2 linked regions of the Colwellia sp. M166 genome follow. The protein of the gene in region 1 interacts with the protein of each later gene in a pairwise test. Links are inferred from orthologs where the notes say so. Each region holds a gene or a part of one and is shown in the gene's direction. Other genes may lie near its edges.

Evidence for each region.
Region 2: the proteins of aceE (region 1) and nth interact in binary tests that used the Escherichia coli proteins (3 or more experiments, as listed by UniProt). The link is inferred for Colwellia sp. M166 from one-to-one orthologs.

The regions. Positions count from the first base shown.
Region 1 is NZ_CP040755.1:3,020,294-3,029,878, forward strand. The notes cover bases 6,266-9,446. They hold aceE (pyruvate dehydrogenase (acetyl-transferring), homodimeric type), read left to right. Parts: upstream 6,266-6,570; coding sequence 6,571-9,246; downstream 9,247-9,446. Other genes in these bases: pdhR (pyruvate dehydrogenase complex transcriptional repressor PdhR), read left to right, coding at 6,266-6,466; aceF (dihydrolipoyllysine-residue acetyltransferase), read left to right, coding at 9,272-9,446. In the rest of the region: type IV-A pilus assembly ATPase PilB, read right to left, coding at 1-1,370; FGD67_RS13755 (pilin), read right to left, coding at 1,496-1,963; nadC (carboxylating nicotinate-nucleotide diphosphorylase), read right to left, coding at 2,398-3,285; FGD67_RS13765 (TIGR02281 family clan AA aspartic protease), read right to left, coding at 3,286-3,807; 1,6-anhydro-N-acetylmuramyl-L-alanine amidase AmpD, read left to right, coding at 3,905-4,486; beta-lactamase regulator AmpE, read left to right, coding at 4,625-5,506; more of pdhR, read left to right, coding at 5,705-6,265; more of aceF, read left to right, coding at 9,447-9,585. UniProt on the Escherichia coli protein: Component of the pyruvate dehydrogenase (PDH) complex, that catalyzes the overall conversion of pyruvate to acetyl-CoA and CO(2).
Region 2 is NZ_CP040755.1:156,641-165,891, reverse strand. Bases 3,124-5,970 are described here. They hold nth (endonuclease III), read left to right. Parts: upstream 3,124-4,139; coding sequence 4,140-4,802; downstream 4,803-5,970. Other genes in these bases: FGD67_RS00810 (carboxylate/amino acid/amine transporter), read left to right, coding at 5,765-5,970; FGD67_RS00815 (YqaA family protein), read left to right, coding at 5,047-5,631; FGD67_RS00825 (electron transport complex subunit E), read left to right, coding at 3,363-4,067; rsxG (electron transport complex subunit RsxG), read left to right, coding at 3,124-3,363. Outside these bases: electron transport complex subunit RsxC, read left to right, coding at 1-1,651; electron transport complex subunit RsxD, read left to right, coding at 1,661-2,725; more of rsxG, read left to right, coding at 2,725-3,123; more of FGD67_RS00810, read left to right, coding at 5,971-6,643; FGD67_RS00805 (hypothetical protein), read right to left, coding at 7,266-7,487; FGD67_RS00800 (toll/interleukin-1 receptor domain-containing protein), read left to right, coding at 7,522-7,881; FGD67_RS00795 (IS110 family transposase), read right to left, coding at 8,355-9,251. UniProt on the Escherichia coli protein: DNA repair enzyme that has both DNA N-glycosylase activity and AP-lyase activity. The DNA N-glycosylase activity releases various damaged pyrimidines from DNA by cleaving the N-glycosidic bond, leaving an AP (apurinic/apyrimidinic) site.

The DNA.
Region 1 (9,585 bases):
GCTAAGCGCTGGGCAATAATAACACTGACAGAGCTTGCCACATTATAGGATGGTACGCCCATATTTAATAAGCGAGTTAATGTTTCTGCTGCTGAATTAGTATGTAAAGTTGATAGCACTAAATGACCGGTTTGAGCCGCCTTAATAGCAATTTCAGCGGTTTCTAAATCACGAATTTCGCCGACCATAACAATATCGGGATCTTGACGGAGAAATGAGCGTAATGCCCCCGGAAAGGTTAAACCTGCACGGGTATTAATTTGTACTTGGTTGACACCTTCAAGGTTAATTTCCACCGGATCTTCTGCGGTGGAAATGTTGCGCTCTTCGGTATTTAAAATATTCAAGCCGGTATAAAGTGATACGGTTTTTCCCGAGCCGGTTGGGCCTGTTACTAATATCATGCCTTGCGGTTGTGCTAGTGCATCCATGTAAATTTGCTTTTGCTCTGGAGCATAACCAAGCATTTCAATGCCCAGCATGGCGCTGGAGGAGTCAAGAATACGCATCACTACCTTCTCACCCCACATAGTAGGTAGAGTACTAACACGAAAATCAATTGATTTCTTTTTTGATAACGCCAACTTTATACGACCATCTTGTGGTACGCGCCGCTCTGCAATATCCAACTTCGACATCACTTTTAGGCGTGCAGCCATACGTGATGCTAAAGATACCGGCGGTTTAGCGACTTCGGTTAATATGCCATCGATACGAAAGCGAATACGGTAAGATTTTTCATAAGGTTCAAAATGTAAATCAGAGGCGCCTTTACGAATAGCGTCGAGTAATATTTTGTTAATATAAACAACTATAGGAGCATCTTCTTTATCGCCACCGCCAATGTTATCGTCTTCTTGATGTTCATCTTGCACATCGATACCAGCTAACTCGGCAGTATCCATATCGGTGATATCAAGGGCATCGCTGTCTGCTTCTAAAATTTTCTCGATGCAAGCCATTAATGAGGTTTCATTAGCAAGGACTAATTCAGTTGAAAAACCGGTATTAAACTGAATTTCTTCTAGCGCATCATGGTTAGTTGGGTCCGACATGGCAACAAATAATACCTTGCCACGCAAGAATAAAGGTAAGGCACTGTGTTTGCGCACCAGCTTCTCATTGCGGACACCTTCAGGGACTAATGATGTGTCAAAATTACTCAGATCAATCAGAGGACAGCCAAAACTGCGGGAGAGTGTGCTAGCTATTTGTTCGGCATTAATATTTTTATCTTCGACTAGGTAACGAACAAATGGTTTTTTTTGGCGAATAAAGTCAGCACTTATAGTGTCGACCATCTCACGGGTAACAATATCATGTTTGGCGAGTGCCGATAGCAGGCTTGATTGTTGATGAAGACCTTTCATAAATATCTTTAATAAACTCAGTAAAAATCAACAGTTAGAGTGTAGCTTACAATATACAATAATAATGAAAGTTAGTTAATAAAAAAGCCCCCTTAGGAGCTTTTTTTAATTAAATTTATGAAAAATTAACAAAGACCAGCGGCAGCACATGTTCCAGCTGTATTATCCCAGGTAATACTTTCATCATCGACAACAGTACCCGTTAAAACGAAAGTAACATCGGCTGAAGCATCGTTAGTAAATGTTGATGTTACTGTTACTGTTGGTGCTGCTGCAGTACCACCAATAACGACATATTTAACGCTAGGAGCAGCGGCCCAGCCATTAGTGTTAGCGGCAGTTCCTGTTTGCCCATCTTCTACTTGATGACAGGCTTTTGCATCAGTCGTTTGAACGCAGAGTTCAATTGCAGTTTTAGCAGGGGTTGCAGCTAATACAACCTCAGAAAATCTCGCTCTATCTGAATATGTTTGATAAGCCGGTAAAGCGACTGCGGCTAAAATACCGATAATTGCCACAACGATCATTAATTCAATTAAGGTAAAACCTTGAGCTTTTTTCTTCATATTTAAGTTTTGTAATGTCTTTTTCATAATCAATTATTCCATACATTATTACGGGGGCTAAAATGATACTGCGACAAAAATAACCAAATGTAAAACATTGTGGCGAATTTTTTTTCAGGTATGTAACAGAATGTTAGATTTTGTTACTGGTATTTTAGTTAGGTGTGTGAGTGATAGTAAGTTGTTACTTACCTTTTTCATCATTTAAAATGTAGGTTGACTAAGTGCGGTGTAAATTTGATTTATGTTTGATATGAAGTGAAATGAAATACACACGAATAAGTTAATCATTGATGTAGGCGAAAGCAATTTTGACCTACATCAAATAACTGATTAATAATTTTAGACTGCTGAGCTTTTATAGTTGCTGTGCACACAGTTAAAGCGTATTTATTGCTGCGCTGCCTAGTAGTAAGCACGGAATAATTTGTTGCTGAAGTAACCTCGAAAGATCAGCTGGCTCAAACAAAGCGCATGGAAAGATCTACGGCTTGTACATGTTTGGTTAGCGCCCCAACTGAAATAAAGTCAACCCCCGATTTTGCATAATCTTTTAATGTTGCTAGGGTCATATTGCCTGAAACCTCTAGTTTACTTTGACCTGCAGATATTTCTGCCGTTAGTTTCACGGCTTGCTCGATCATTTGCGGACTAAAGTTATCGAGCATAATAATATCAGCGCCGGCGTTGAGGGCTTGAGTTAACTCTGCGATAGTCTCCACTTCAACTTCAACAGTTTTGTCACTATGATTGATACGTGCTGTTGCGATGGCTTTTTTAATACCGCCACAAGCGGCAATATGGTTTTCTTTAATTAAGAAAGCATCAAATAAACCAATTCTGTGGTTTACGCCACCGCCACAAGTTACGGCATATTTTTGGCCACTGCGTAAACCAGGTAAGGTTTTTCTGGTATCTAATAGCTTTGTGGTTGTACCTGCAAGGTGTTTTACATAATCACTGGTGATAGTGGCTGTACCAGAAAGACTTTGTAAAAAGTTTAATGCGGTGCGCTCACCGGTTAGTAAAATACGGGCATTGCCAGATAATTCAAAGAGTGTCGTATTGGCGCTAACATGTTGACCATCGTTAACAAACCAAGTGATTTTTGTGCTGGAGTTATAGATATTATCAAGTTGTTTAAAAACTTCATTGACCCAAGCTACGCCACAAATGACACATTCATCACGACTAATAATATTAGCTACTGCTTGATTTTCCAATGGAATAAGTTCGGCTGTAATGTCGCTGCTGGTGCTAAGTTCATCATAGGTGTTTACGCCTAGGTCTTCACATAAAGCCCATGTAACGGTTTTGGTTATGTCGTGTAATAATGAGTCTGGTAACATCTAAAGCTGCTCTCGTAAAATAAGTTGTTTTCCGGTTTGGCTAAATTCTACTCTTTTTAGGGCACTCATGCCCAACAGAATTTCGTCTGCAGCCATACTCGGGTTGATATGTGCGGCAACATTATACAGGTAGATATTGCCAATGCGTAATTCATTTAACTGGGTTTGATAAACAGTGATAGTGCCATTGGCGGTTTGCACTCGATATTTGTCGCCAGCTTGCAATGATAAGGTTTCAGCTATATGGGCTGGAATAGATACTTGAGTGGCACCGGTATCAAGTAAAAAAGTAACCGCAGTACCATTAATAGCACCGTTGGTAACATAATGCCCTTGTCGATTTTGTTGTAAGGTGACTTGTGCTTTGCCATTGCTTTGTAATGACAACTTAGGGTCTTGGTTTGGATTGTACTGCTCATCGAGTAAGTCTTGAAAAACAAAGACTAATAAAGCAATGCCGATAAACCAAGCGACCCAAATAAAATATTTACCAAAGCTTGTTGTCGTGTCATGTTCAGTCATAAGTAGTGATATCGATCTTAAGTTGATAGCTTGTCCTATTGTCTACTTTACTATTTAATAGCGTTAGGATAAACACGATGGTGATTATTGTATGACCATGCTGAAAAATAACCGAGCAAATAGCACTGAGTGGGCCATTGAAAACGGTTGGTTAACGGATGTTGAAATTCAGCCGTCTAGCCACTTTGAGCCGAGAGATAAAAACGAAAGTATTAGTTTACTGGTTGTGCATAATATTTCATTACCACCGGGGCAGTTTGGTGGCAATTATATAAGTGATTTTTTTCTTGGTCATTTAAAGCCAACAGCAGATCCCTATTTTGAAAGCATATATAAAATGCGGGTATCGGCGCATTGCTTGATCAAGCGTAATGGCGATATTGTGCAATATGTCTCATTTAATGATAAAGCTTGGCATGCCGGCGTTTCTCGTTATCAAGATAGAGATAAATGTAATGACTTCTCGATTGGTATTGAGCTGGAAGGAACGGATGATATTCCATATACTAAAGAACAATATCAGCAGCTTAGCCAGTTGAGTAGGGCGCTAATTGCTGCTTACCCAGCATTACAAAATAATATTGTTGGCCATTGTGATATTGCTCCGGGGCGCAAAACGGATCCCGGTATATCTTTTGATTGGCAATGTTATCGAGCGCTGCTGGCAGAAAACGGTTAATTGCTAAGAATAAGGCAGAGAAAGCGGTCAGCTTTTAGTTTTGAGCTATTAGTAAAACAAAAAACACTTGTGGCGAAGGCGTGAGGTTAACTGAACGCTCAAAACCATGAATTATATTTAACATTAGGATAACTAAAAATGAGCTTAATTAGTTTGTTAATTGCACTGATTGCTGAACGCTATTTATCATCGAGTGCTTGGCAATTTAATACTTTTTATCAACGCTATGTCGCAGTGCTTAAGCAAACTAAGTTTTTTGCTGATTATCGACACTCTGCTGCTTTAAGTTACCTGGTTATTTTTATTCCGGTGCTAGGTTGTTATTTTTTATTAGCGCAAATAGATAATGCTTTACTGCATCTAATTGTTTCAACATTGATATTAATTGTCTGCTTTGGCTGTATGAAAACTCGCGATGCTTATAAATGCTATTTACAATCGGCATTTAAAGGTGAAATGACCAGCTGTGACCTTCAACGCTTACAGTTACAACAAGATAAAAATATTGAAGAGATGGGGTTTGGCCAAACATTGGTTTGGCTAAATTACCGTTATTTTATTGCTGTTATGCTATTTTTCGTGCTTTTTGGCGCAGCGGGGGCATTATTTTATCGCTTATTAACCACAATAAATGAATGTGCTAACGAGCAAGATGTTGTTGCGCAAGATGAAGCGCATGAAAATATTAAAGCAAATAATGAACAAAGTTATGATACTAGCCAAGCAAGTCAGCAATTGCTGTTTTGGATTGATTGGTTACCGGTAAGGTTGGTTGCTTTTGGCTACATGTTTGTCGGTCATTTTTCGAAAGCAATGCCCGTTTGGCTAGAAAACTTATTCGAATTCGAAAAGCCTCCTAGTCGAGTGTTGATTGATGTTGCTCAAATGTCTGAGGATTACATGATTGATGCCGATGACTGTAGTTCAGAGCCTTGTCTGTTGGTTAAGCTTGCTAAACGAACCTTATTACTGTTTCTAGCGATACTGTCGGTGTTGATACTTACGGGTGTATTAGCCTAGCTATCGACGGCCACTTTAATTCGCTTAAATTTTTGCTCGTTTTTTACTCACTGGTTTACAAGTTGGTATTCATTTGATACATTATGAGTCGAAAAAATCAATGGTCAGACCAATTTACCAAGTGGTTTTTTAGTTGGATTAATCTATTTAGTTGCAATGAATTTGAATAATAAAGGGTTTTAGATGTCAATTCCGAGTATTAAAAAACCGGTAAAGCAAGCAAAGTTATCAGACATTATTCTGGCTCAGCTTGAGACGATGATTCTAGAAGGTAGTTTAAAACCCGGACAAAAGTTACCCGCTGAACGTGAACTGGCGAAACAATTTGATGTTTCTCGCCCTTCATTACGTGAAGCCATTCAGAAGCTGGAAGCGAAGGGGTTAATTACTCGTCGTCAAGGTGGTGGTACTTTTGTTAATGATAAAATTCTAGGTGGTTTGTCCGATCCTTTATTTGCTTTAATGGCCAATAGTAAAGAGTCGCAGTTTGACTTATTAGAATTTCGTCACGGTATTGAAGGCATGTCGGCCTATTATGCGGCGATGCGCGGTACTAAAGCTGATTTCGATGAAATTCAGCGCAAGCATGACAATATTGGCAGTGCGCAGTTAGAAGATAATTATCGTCTTGAAGCACAGGCCGTTTTTGAGTTTTATTTAGCGATATGCGCCGCCAGTCATAATGTGGTTATTTTGCATTTAGCTCATAGCATGGCGCCATTGTTGATTGACAATATAGAGAAAAATTTAACTATTTTGGCTAAGCGACCTGATGTGTTTAGTCAAATATCTGATTATCGTACACGTTTAATGAGTGCGATTGTTAGTGGTAAACCCCAAATTGCTTGGGGAGCAAGCCATCGACATTTAGCTTTTATTGAAGAAGTATTATTAAAGATGACACAAGAAAATAGTCGTATGGAACGCTCTATACGCAGAATGAAAAAAACAGAATTTTAACGCTTTTTTGAACAATGACTTTGCGATAAGGATATTTGCTTAAAAGCAGCTATCTTTAAACAAATAAATTTACTTAACATATAACAATTGGAGACTAAGTAATTATGTCTGAGCTCCCAAATCTAGATATTGATTCAATGGAAACCCAAGAATGGTTGGAATCAATGGAGTCTGTGTTAGAAAATGAAGGGCCAGAACGCGCTCATTTTCTACTTGAAAAGTTAATCGACAGAGCACGTCGTAGCGGAACACATTTACCGTTTGATGCTAAAACAGCCTATGTTAATACTATCCCACCAGGGTTAGAACCACATATGCCAGCAGACCAAACGATAGAATCACGCATTCGTGCCGCTATTCGTTGGAATGCCTTGGTGCTGGTATTACGTGCCTCGAAAAAAGATTTAGAGCTTGGTGGCCACATTGGTAGCTTTGCCTCTTCTTCGACGTTATATGATGTTGGTTTTAACCATTTCTTTAAAGCATCATCAGAAAAAGATGGCGGTGATTTCATTTTCGCTCAAGGTCATATCTCTCCAGGTATTTATGCTCGTGCATTTATGGAAGGTCGATTAACCGAAGAGCAAATGGATAATTTCCGTCAAGAGTGTGATGGCAAAGGTCTGTCTTCATACCCTCATCCACATTTAATGCCAGACTTTTGGCAGTTCCCAACAGTTTCAATGGGCTTAGGTCCACTGCAAGCTATTTACACTGCACGTTTTCTTAAGTATTTAACTGATCGCGGCATTAAAGATTGTTCTGGTCAACGGGTTTATTGTTTCCTAGGTGATGGTGAAACTGATGAGCCCGAATCATTAGGTGCTATCGGCTTAGCAACACGTGAAGGCTTAGATAACTTAACGTTCGTGATCAACTGTAACCTACAGCGTTTAGATGGCCCTGTTCGTGGTAACGGTAAAATCATTCAAGAACTTGAAGGTACTTTCCGTGGCGCAGGCTGGGAAGTGGTTAAAGTTATTTGGGGTTCATACTGGGATTCACTGATTGCCCGTGATACCTCAGGTAAATTATTACAGTTGATGAACGAAACAGTTGATGGTGAATACCAAAACTGTAAAGCGAAAGGCGGTAAGTACACTCGGGAGAATTTCTTCAACAAATATCCTGAAACTGCGGCACTTGTTGCCAATATGTCAGACGAAGATATTTGGCGTTTAAATCGTGGCGGTCATGATCCCGTTAAAGTTTATGCCGCTTATGAAAAAGCGATGAACACTAAAGGTCGTCCAACGGTAATTTTAGCTAAAACGGTTAAAGGTTTTGGTTTAGGTGCTTCAGGCGAAGCATTGAATATTGCTCATAACGTTAAGAAAATGGACGTTGATGCGATTAAACATTATCGTGACCGTTTCAATATTCCGGTTAGCGATGACCAAATTGCTGATCTACCTTTTTACAAATTCCCTGAAGATAGTGAAGAATTCAAGTACATGAAAGCGCGTCGTGAAGCATTAGGTGGTTCATTACCTGCACGTCGTCAGCAAGCTGAAGAAACACTTGATATTCCAGCATTAAAAATCTTTGAACCTATTTTAAAAGGTTCTGGAGATCGCGAAGTTTCATCAACAATGACTTTCGTGCGTGTACTTAATAGCTTATTAAAAGACAAAAAAATTGGTAAGCGTATTGTGCCAATTATTCCTGACGAAGCGCGTACTTTTGGTATGGAAGGCTTGTTCCGTCAAGTGGGTATTTATGCTAGCGAAGGACAAAAATACGTTCCTCAAGATGCTGACCAAGTAGCTTACTACCGTGAAGATAAGAAAGGCCAAGTATTACAAGAAGGTATTAACGAATTAGGTGCTATGGCGTCTTGGGTTGCCTCAGGTACTTCTTATTCAACGTGTAATGCAACGACCATTCCATTCTACATTTACTACTCAATGTTTGGTTTCCAACGAGTTGGTGATTTAGCATGGGCGGCAGGTGATAGCCAAGCACGTGGTTTCTTACTAGGCGCAACGGCCGGTAGAACAACGCTAAATGGTGAAGGTTTACAACATCAAGATGGCCATTCACACGTACAAGCCGGTTTAATTCCTAATTGTGTCACTTATGACCCAACTTATGGTTATGAAATCGCGGTTATCGTTCGTGAAGGTTTACGTCGTATGTATGAAGAAAATGAAAATGTTTTCTTCTACTTAACGTTAATGAATGAAAACTATCAACACCCGGCAATACCTGATAATAAAACGGTTGAAGAAGAAATTATCAAAGGTATTTACCAACTTGAACGTGTTGAAGCTAAAAAAGCTAAAGCCAATGTGCAATTAATGGGCTCAGGTACTATTTTACAAAAAGTACGTCAAGCAGCGCAAATTTTGTCAGCTGATTATGGCGTATCAAGTGATGTGTACTCAGTAACTTCATTTAATGAACTAGCACGTGACGGACAAGAAGTTGCCCGTTGGAACATGTTGCACCCTGAAAGCAAGCAAAAAACGGCTTATATTTCTAACGTTATTACTGCTGATAAAGGTCCTGCCATTGCAGCAACTGACTATGTTAAAAATTATTCTGACCAAATTCGCGGTTATATCAATACCGAATATCGTGTTTTAGGTACTGATGGTTTTGGTCGTAGTGACAGTCGCGCTAACTTACGTCAGCATTTTGAAGTTGATCAAAACTACATCGTTGTTGCGGCACTTTATGAGTTGGCAAACCGTGGTGATATTAAGCATTCAGTCGTGAGCGAAGCTATCACACGCTTTAATATTAACGCTGAAAAGCTTAATCCGCTTTACGCGTAATTAAGACGAGATAAGGAATTAAGAAATGTCTGATATTGAAAAAATTCTCGTCCCAGATGTCGGTGGCGATGAAGTAGAAGTTATTGAAATATGTTTTGCTGTTGGCGATAACCTTGAAGCTGACGAAGGTATTGTCACCGTTGAGACTGATAAAGCATCTATGGATATTCCTGCGCCATTTGCCGGTGAATTAGTTGCTTTAACCGTTAAGCTTGGCGATAAAATCAAAGAAGGCGATGTCATAGCAGAAATGAAGCGAGCCTCCGATGATTCTGAAGCTGAAGCAAGTGAAACAGCAACTGAAAGCGAAGCTGATACTGAAGTTCAATCAGAGGTTGC
Region 2 (9,251 bases), 2.9 Mb from region 1 along the record:
TAAAATTTTAGATCATCTTCTCGCACCGAAAAATATTCTTATCGGTATTGAAGACAATAAAGCAAAAGCGATTGAAGTATTAAAAAAAGTTACCGCTGATATTGATCATATTCATGTCTGTGTTATCCCGACAAAGTACCCTAGCGGCGGCGAAAAACAACTGATTAAGATATTAACTGGGCAAGAAGTTCCCAGTGGCGTATTGCCTAGCTCATTAGGTATGGTCATGCAAAATATTGCCACTTGTTTTGCTATTGCTGACGCGGTGATTAACGACACACCACTGATCAAACGTGTGGTCACGGTTAGTGGTCAAGCGCTTGATAAACCACAAAACGTTTGGGCACTTATTGGTACTCCCGTGGGTTATTTAACCCAGCAATGTGGCTACAGTAATAGCCAAGATAAGCATTTGATTATGGGCGGCCCTATGATGGGCTTTAGTTTAGCTAATGATCAAATTCCAGTAATAAAAACCACTAACTGTATTTTAGCGCCCAGTGAAATTGAAATAGCCTCGCCCTTTTCCTCAACCAGCAGTAAAGAGGTAGAGTGCATTCGTTGTGGGCAATGCGCTGATGTTTGCCCTGCACAATTATTGCCACAAGAATTGCAGTGGAGTGCGAAAGCAAAAGATCAATCACAACTCGAAATGCTTAATTTGTTTGATTGTATTGAATGCGGAGCTTGTGCTTACGTCTGTCCAAGCCAAATTCCTTTAGTGCACTATTATCGGGTAGCAAAAGCTGAAATTCGCCAACAGAAACTACTCGACATTAAAGCTGAAAAAGCAAAAGTGAGATTTGAAGCGCGTAAATTACGTCTTGAGCGCGAAAAAATTGCTCGTGCAGAAAAACATAGAATTGCAGCCGAAGCACGTAAAGCTAGAATGAATGCAGGTACCACGGAAGCCAAATCAGAAAAATCTGCTGTTGCCGCGGCCCTTGCTCGTGTAAAAGCAAAAAAAGCACAAACTAATAACAGTGAAAATAGCCCAGAGACTATCAACGCACCAGCTGCGCAAATTGACGACAGTAAAAGCCAAGTGGCGAATGCGATCGCCAGAGCTAAGGCAAAAAAATTAGCACAAAAAAATCAGGCCGCTGAAAATCAAGCGCCTGATAATGCAACCTTAGCGACAACGACTGAAGCTGCGCCTGTAAATGATAAAAAAGCCAAAGTGGCTGCTGCTATTGCAAAAGCGAAAGCAAAAAAATTGGCAGAAAAGGTACAGCAAGAAGCAGCGAGTGAAACAGTAGACCTAGTAGCTGAGTCAACAGTGAGTGCAACGGGAGCAGAGACAGAAAAAGACGCTGAAACCAAGCTTGATGAAAAGCTCACCACTGAAGCTACACCTGTGAATGATAAAAAAGCCCGCATAGCTGCTGCTATTGCAAAAGCGAAAGCAAAAAAATTGGCAGAAAAGGTACAACAAGAAGCAGCGAGTGAAACAGTAGAGCTAGTAGCTGAGTCGACAGTAAGCGCAACGGCAGCAGAGGCTGAAAAAGACGCTGAAACCAAGCTTGATGAAAAGCTCACCACTGAAGCTACACCTGCGAATGACAAAAAAGCCCGCATAGCTGCTGCCGTTGCAAAAGCGAAAGCAAAAAAATTGGCTACTTCAGCCGCTAAATCACAACTTTTAGAGTAATTGAACACCATGGCATTTTGGATAGCAAGTTCCCCACACAATCATCAACAAAGCGAAACCTCAGCCTTAATGAGAATGGTGATTTATGCCACAATTCCCGGCATTTTCGCCCAGTGGTATTTTTTCGGTTGGGGTAACTTAATTCATATTTCGTTAGCCATAGCCACAGCACTTATTGCAGAGTTCACCGTATTATCATTACGAAATAAAAAAATAACTACGCAGTTATTTGATGGTAGTGCAATATTAACCGCGGTATTACTCGGTATCAGTTTACCGGCATTAGCACCTTGGTGGATAACCATTATCGGCAGTTTATTCGCAATTATTGTTGTTAAGCAACTGTACGGCGGTTTAGGCCATAACCCTTTTAACCCAGCAATGGCTGCTTATGTCATGCTGTTGATTTCATTTCCCGTACAGATGACACAATGGCAACCACCATTGTCATTATTGGCAATGGACATCCAGTTAAGTGATACCTTCTCAGTGATTTTCACCGGTTATACACCACAAGGTTACTCTGTTGAGCAAATTCGCACCCACATTGATGGTTTTACCATGGCAACACCGCTTGATACCGTAAAAACCAACCTCACCTTAGGTTTGACGGTAGTTGAAAGTATGCAAGCGCCAACCATAGGGAAACATTTTGGTTTAGGTTGGGAATGGATAAATGCCGGATTTTTACTTGGTGGCTTATTTTTGTTGAGTAAAAAAGCTATTCACTGGACCACACCATTAAGCTTTTTATCAAGTCTATTTATCTGTAGTTTCATTGCCTTTATTATCAGCCCAGATAGCAGTGCTTCAACTATGTTTCACTGGTTTACTGGTGCCACTATGTTAGGGGCATTTTTCATCCTAACCGATCCGGTTTCTGGCGCAACAAGTGTTAAAGGCCGTCTCATCTTTGGCGCACTTGCTGGCCTATTAGTTTACTTGATCAGAAAGTTTGGTGGTTATCCTGACGGGGTCGCTTTTGCGGTTTTATTATGTAATATGGCGGCACCTCTTATTGACCAATATACTCGTCCTAGAACCTATGGCCACAAGTTAGGGGTAAAAAAATAATGTCGACATTACTCCCTGCTATCAGTAAAAATGCAAAAATACTTGCTCTGTTCGCTATTGTTTGTACATTCTCGGTTGGTTTGGTGCATTTACTGACTAAAGATCGTATTAACATGCAGGCACAGCAGCAATTGATAAAGCAATTAAATGAGATTATTCCAAAAAACAGTCATGATAATGAAATGTTTCGCGACTGTATTATCGCCCCTGCTGATAATAATACTGACTTATTGGTCGATGTTATCTACCGCGCGCGACTTAACGGCGTATCAACCGCTGCAGCGATAAAAGCCATAGCGCCTAATGGTTATAGCGGCAATATTGAATTATTAATTGCGATAAATATTGATGGCAGTGTCAGCGGTGTTAGAGCTTTAGATCACAAAGAAACGCCGGGCTTAGGTGATAAAATCGAATTAAGAAAAAGTTCTTGGATTGAAAAATTCTCAGGCAAAAAAATGCTTGATAACAATGATACCCGTTGGGCTGTTATTAAAGACGGTGGTATGTTTGACCAATTTACTGGCGCAACCATTACGCCCAGAGCGGTAGTACAAACAGTTAAAAAAACCATCAGCTACTTTAAAGCTAATCAAGCAGATATTTTTTCTAATGCCAGTAATTGTGAGAGCAAATAATGAAAATTAACCCTGAATATAAAGAACTCGCTTGGCAAGGCTTATGGAAAAACAATCCGGGGTTAGTACAATTGCTTGGTCTTTGTCCTTTACTAGCGGTGACCTCAACAGTGGTTAATGCCCTAGGTTTAGGTATTGCAACCATGTTTGTTTTAATTTGTTCAAATGCCACCGTATCGGCCATTAGACAATGGGTGCCAAAAGAAATTCGTATTCCCATTTTTGTCTTGATCATCGCCGCTTTTGTAACTTGTGTTCAGTTACTCATGAACGCTTATACTTACGGCTTGTATCAATCTTTAGGGATTTTTCTACCATTAATAGTAACTAACTGCGCCATTATTGGCCGTGCCGAAGCTTACGCCTCTAAAAACCCCATTAAGCAAGCTAGCTTTGACGGTTTAATGATGGGCTTAGGATTTTTAACCGTATTAGTGGTATTAGGTGCAATACGTGAAATTCTTGGCCAAGGCACCTTATTTGATGGTGCAAATTTACTGTTAGGTGCATGGGCAAGCGACTTAAAAATACAAGTTTATCATCTTGATAGCCAGTTTTTACTCGCCATATTGCCACCAGGTGCTTTTATTGCCATGGGCTTTTTGATCGCCGGTAAAAATGCGATTGATAACAAAATAGCACAAGCGAAACCGAAAAAATTAGAACAAGCTATTGAACGTGTTCGTGTTAATTTTGAAAGCTAGATAAGCATAAAACAACTATAGCAAGCGCAACGCTACAACGTTTTACCATAACAATAGTGATATATAAGCCTGATGAATAAAGCAAAACGACTAGAAATATTAACCCGCTTAAGGGATGACAATCCAACGCCAACCACTGAGCTAAATTTTTCCAGCCCGTTTGAGTTATTAATTGCCGTGTTGTTATCGGCTCAGGCCACCGATGTGAGTGTTAATAAAGCAACCGATAAGCTATACCCTGTTGCTAATACCCCACAGGCCATACTTAACCTTGGTCTTGATGGCTTAAAATCTTACATCAAAACCATTGGTTTATTTAATACCAAAGCAGCTAACACCCTGAAAACTTGCCAAATGTTGATTGACTTGCATGGCGGCGAAGTGCCAGAAAATAGAGCAGCACTTGAAGCCTTACCCGGTGTTGGCAGAAAAACCGCTAACGTAGTACTTAATACAGCTTTTGGCTGGCTAAAGGATAATGAAGGTAAATATTTTCTAGCGGTTGATACGCATATTCAAAGGCTTGCCAATCGTACCGGCTATGCTAAAGGTAAGACGGTTGAGCAAACAGAACAAGCTATTATCAAAAACACTCCGAACAAAACCGAGTTCATGTTTAACTTACATCATTGGTTTATTTTACATGGCAGATATACTTGCACAGCAAGAACACCGAAATGCGGCTCTTGTATTATTGAAGATCTTTGTGACTTTAAAGACAAATCTGAAGATTAAAAAGCTAAAAGCAATCTGCGTTAAAAATGAATAATTTCAATACTTTATTATTGATGACTTATATAACTAAAAAATCGAGTCTTAAATTTTCGTTAATTTATAACTCGCAGCTTAACTTCTCTCGTTATCAAACTTAATTTAATAAACCTATCCGTCCATTAACAACGTCTATTTTATTATCATTCGGTCTGTATAATACACAGCCTAAATAGGTATTATCTAAATATCGACTTAAAGGACCTTTGTGGCTATTCAAAAAAAGCTTAAAAACAAGACTCGTCAATTCATCGACTCTAAACACATGCTGAGTGGCATTACCACAGCATCTTTTTTAGAATCCACCATAGTGCCTATACCTTTAGAAGCCGTGTTAGTGCCGTTAATGCAAGCACGCCGTGACAAATTATGGTTAATTGCGCTCATGGCAACAGTAGGTTGTATTGTTGGCGCTTTATTTGGTTATGCATTAGGCTATTATTTATTTGATGCCGTTGGTGATTGGATTATTAGTACATTTTCAAATCCTGAGCAATTTGAAATTATAAAGCAAAAAATGCAAAACCAAGGCTTTTGGTTTGTACTCACTTTGGGCATTGTGCCGATTCCGTTTCAGATAGCCATGCTAGCCGCTGGTGCGACCAAGTACTCACTAACACTATTTTTAATTGCCGCGATTATCGCCCGTGCTATTCGTTATTTTGGTTTAGCTATTTTAGTGTACTATGCCGGTGATAAAGCAGAATACATGCTGCGAAAACACAAAGTGAAAGCACTTATCATACTCACTGTAACAGTTTTGCTTGCCTGGGGTTTTAGCAACATATTCTAAACCGTAATATTGCTTTAATAATATTATGATACTTATTTTTACCGCAATGGTTTATTTATTTTTGTAAACAGATATACCCAAATTAGAGAAGTCGGTAAACTAGCAAAATTTTACCTATACGGAGCGTGTTTACATGCCAATGCTTATTGCCGTCACGCTAATGTGGGCATTTTCTTTTAGTTTGATCGGCGTCTATCTTGCAGGACAAGTTGATGCTTGGTTTTCAGTATTGATCCGAGTGGCACTTGCTACGTTAGTTTTTTTGCCTTTTTTAAAGCTAGGTCAAATCAAAGTAAAAGTCGCTTTACAACTGATGCTATGTGGAGCATTTCAATTAGGCATCATGTATGGCTTTTATTACCAATCCTTTTTATATCTTTCAGTACCTGAAGTTTTACTTTTTACGGTAATGACCCCCATTTACATAACACTTTTTAATGACCTACTTGACCGCCAACTTAATATCGGCTTTATTCTTAGCTCATTGCTTGCGGTTATTGGTGCTATTACCATTCGCTACCAAGGGATAGACGAAGGTTTTTTAACCGGTTTATTAATTGTGCAAGCCGCCAATATCTGTTTTGCCGTTGGACAAGTTAGCTATAAGCGTACCTTGGCAAAAGAACCTACAGATTTACCACAACGCACGGTATTTGGTTGGTTTTTTATTGGCGCATTAACCGTTGTTACTCCTTGTTACTTACTGCTTGGCAACCCCGATAAATTGCCGACAACCTCATTACAGTGGACTATTTTAGTTTACCTCGGCATTGTAGCTTCTGGTCTGGGCTATTTTGCTTGGAATAAAGGAGCAACACAGGTGAGTGTTGGCACACTAGCGGTAGCCAATAACTTATTAATCCCGGCAGGTATTATAGTAAATGTAATTTTTTGGAACCGCGACGCAGATATTGTTCGTCTAACCATTGGTGGGACAATCATTTTATTAGCGTTAATAGTGAATAATAAATTTCATCAAAAAAGCCAACAAAATAAAACCGCTAACTGTTAAATTTTTCTGATGATAGAAACATTAAAATGACTTATAGCAGTCGAGAAGCTAATTAACAATTATTGTCAGCAATGGCAAAAAATGTAAAGTTCAACTGGCAATATGTGGATCGTCACAAATAATGAGAAACACGTCACACGATGAGAAAATTTAACATATTAATGCACAGACTTTAGCCTTAATGCCTTCATCCTATGTTTTCTAATGTTTCATTTGGCAAAATTAGTTCACTGTTTATATATTTTTGTGTGCTTTCCTCCCAAGTCACGAAATGAGGAACGTTTCCTCATTTCGTCCAAAGAACAAATCGTGCGCTTTATCTGTAGGCAATGAGTGGTAATAGCTGCAAAGATTTGTTATTAATAGGTTAAATAAATAAGATGGAAACTTTCTGGTAGGAAAAGAGGAAAGTGTCCTCTGATAAAGCTGTTAGAGCGCTAGGATGAACTGCACATTTCGTCGCTAAATTTCAAGTTTTGATACAGTAAGGCTTATAACTCAATCTAAAGAACATTACAAAAAAGGATAATAAAAAGATGGCAAGATGCACAGCACCAAGTAATGGACATCGTACAGCGAGTGGAGCAGCGGCATGCCCTGCATGTAGTAGCCGAGGTCGTAGCTACGGTGGGTACTCATCCCCATCATCATATTCACCTTCGTCATACTCCTCTGGCGGAAGTCGCCCCAGCGGCTCTGGAAGTAGCGGTGGTTCTAGTAGCGCTAGACCACGTTGGTCAAAAGCTGGGTCATCTGTGGCGTACAATTCTACTGATGTGCGAACGCTCACGCCAGTTCGTGCAAACGTAGAGAGACGAGCTTCTAAACCTGATTTACGAGACATATTTCTATGTCACGCGTGGGATGACCGAAAAGGTGTGGCTAAAGAGTTACACGATCTTCTCGAGTCTCTCGGAGTTTCTGTTTGGTTCAGTGAAAAGGACGTTCTCCTTGGTTCCAACTTACTCCGTGAGATCGATAAAGGGTTGGTAAAATCACGAATCGGTATCGTTTTGGTTACTCCATCGTTTTTAAATCGTATTGCAGGAGAAGGTGTTGCCGACAAAGAGCTTTCTGCACTTCTAGCGACAGACCTTCTCGTTCCTATTGTACACGATACAACATATGATGATCTTCGCGATGCTAGTCCATTACTTGGATCCCGAAGTGGCTTAGACACCGCAGAAGATCCGATAAAAAATATCGCAGCAAAACTAGCTGAATTGGTCGCGCTCTAACACATATGAGCCTTATTCCCGTCAATAGGCAATAGGGTTTTATTTAGCTGCCGTTAGGCAGCTAATTGTTCATTCAATTCACAAGTTCATCTACTTCGCTATGTCAATTAGCCATTAAACAACGGTTTACGGCAAACACATATAGAGGCTCTCTTAGTGTGATCTCATCACTGCCTACTCTGTCTATCCATATGTTAAGTAGGGGCACTAGACATTTATCGGTTAACCTTACGCTGGTACTATTCAAGCATGATGACTCAGTGCCTTTGGGCACAGTTCAGTTAGTTTAAGACTCAGTTAAGGTGTAAACGCGCTTGCTCATTGCAATAATGCGCACCAATGGCGAGTCTAATCAAGCAAAGTGGCTTGGACTACTCGGCATAATAATCATCAACTTTCAGTTAACGGGGGCGATGATTAATCAGATGCTCTTACTCATCCAGTTAGGTGTTCAGCTCTCGCCATTGTGCGACTTAACCTTTTAAAAATTTATTTTCATCAAAAACCTGTCTATCCCGAAGCATGAAGTAAACACAGCGACCAATTTTATGTGCAAGTGCTGATAATGCTTTACCTTTACTCATGCGTTTTTGTAATTTAGCTAGATAGCGTTTAGCGTTGTCATTACCGCGAAGATAAAGCACCGCGGCTTCACTAAAAGCCCACTTCAGATAACCATTACCGATTTTATTACCGCTAGTACCATAGGTTTTCCCTGCAGACTCTGCTTTGCATTTCACTAATCGTGAATAAGAAGCAAACTGTTGAACGCTGGGAAAACGGTTGATGTCGCCAATTTCATATAAAATGGTTAATGCTAGAATTTGACCAATACCTGGGAATGTTCGAACGATATTGAGTAGTGCACCATAATGTTCTTTGGCTTTTCCTTCGATAAATGACTCAACATGCTTTAGCTCTCTGATGTAGCAATCTAGGATGTTCATGTCGAGTGCTATCATCCGTTGTACAACAGGATCATCATAATAATCTCGCAGTCCGTCACGGGCACTGACATTTTTTAAATTAAGTGATTGAGCGGGTAAGTTATATTGGCTGTCGGTGTTTACGACGTGAGCTTTTAATTCACTTCCATGTCGCATAACGTAGGTGCGTCTTCTGAGTAAATCTCTGGTTGCGCGTGTTTCTGCTGGGTAATTGTAGGCAAGTGGGAAATTCCCTCCGCGCATTAGGCTAGCAATTTTATAGGAGTCTATCTTATCGTTTTTAGCTTTTCCGCCATGAATAGCTTTCATATAAAGCGCATGGCCTAAAATAAACTCAACATTTATCTCACGACAAAAGTCACTGACCCAATACCAGCAATGCATGCACTCAACTCCAACCACCACCTGTCCAATATAGGGTTT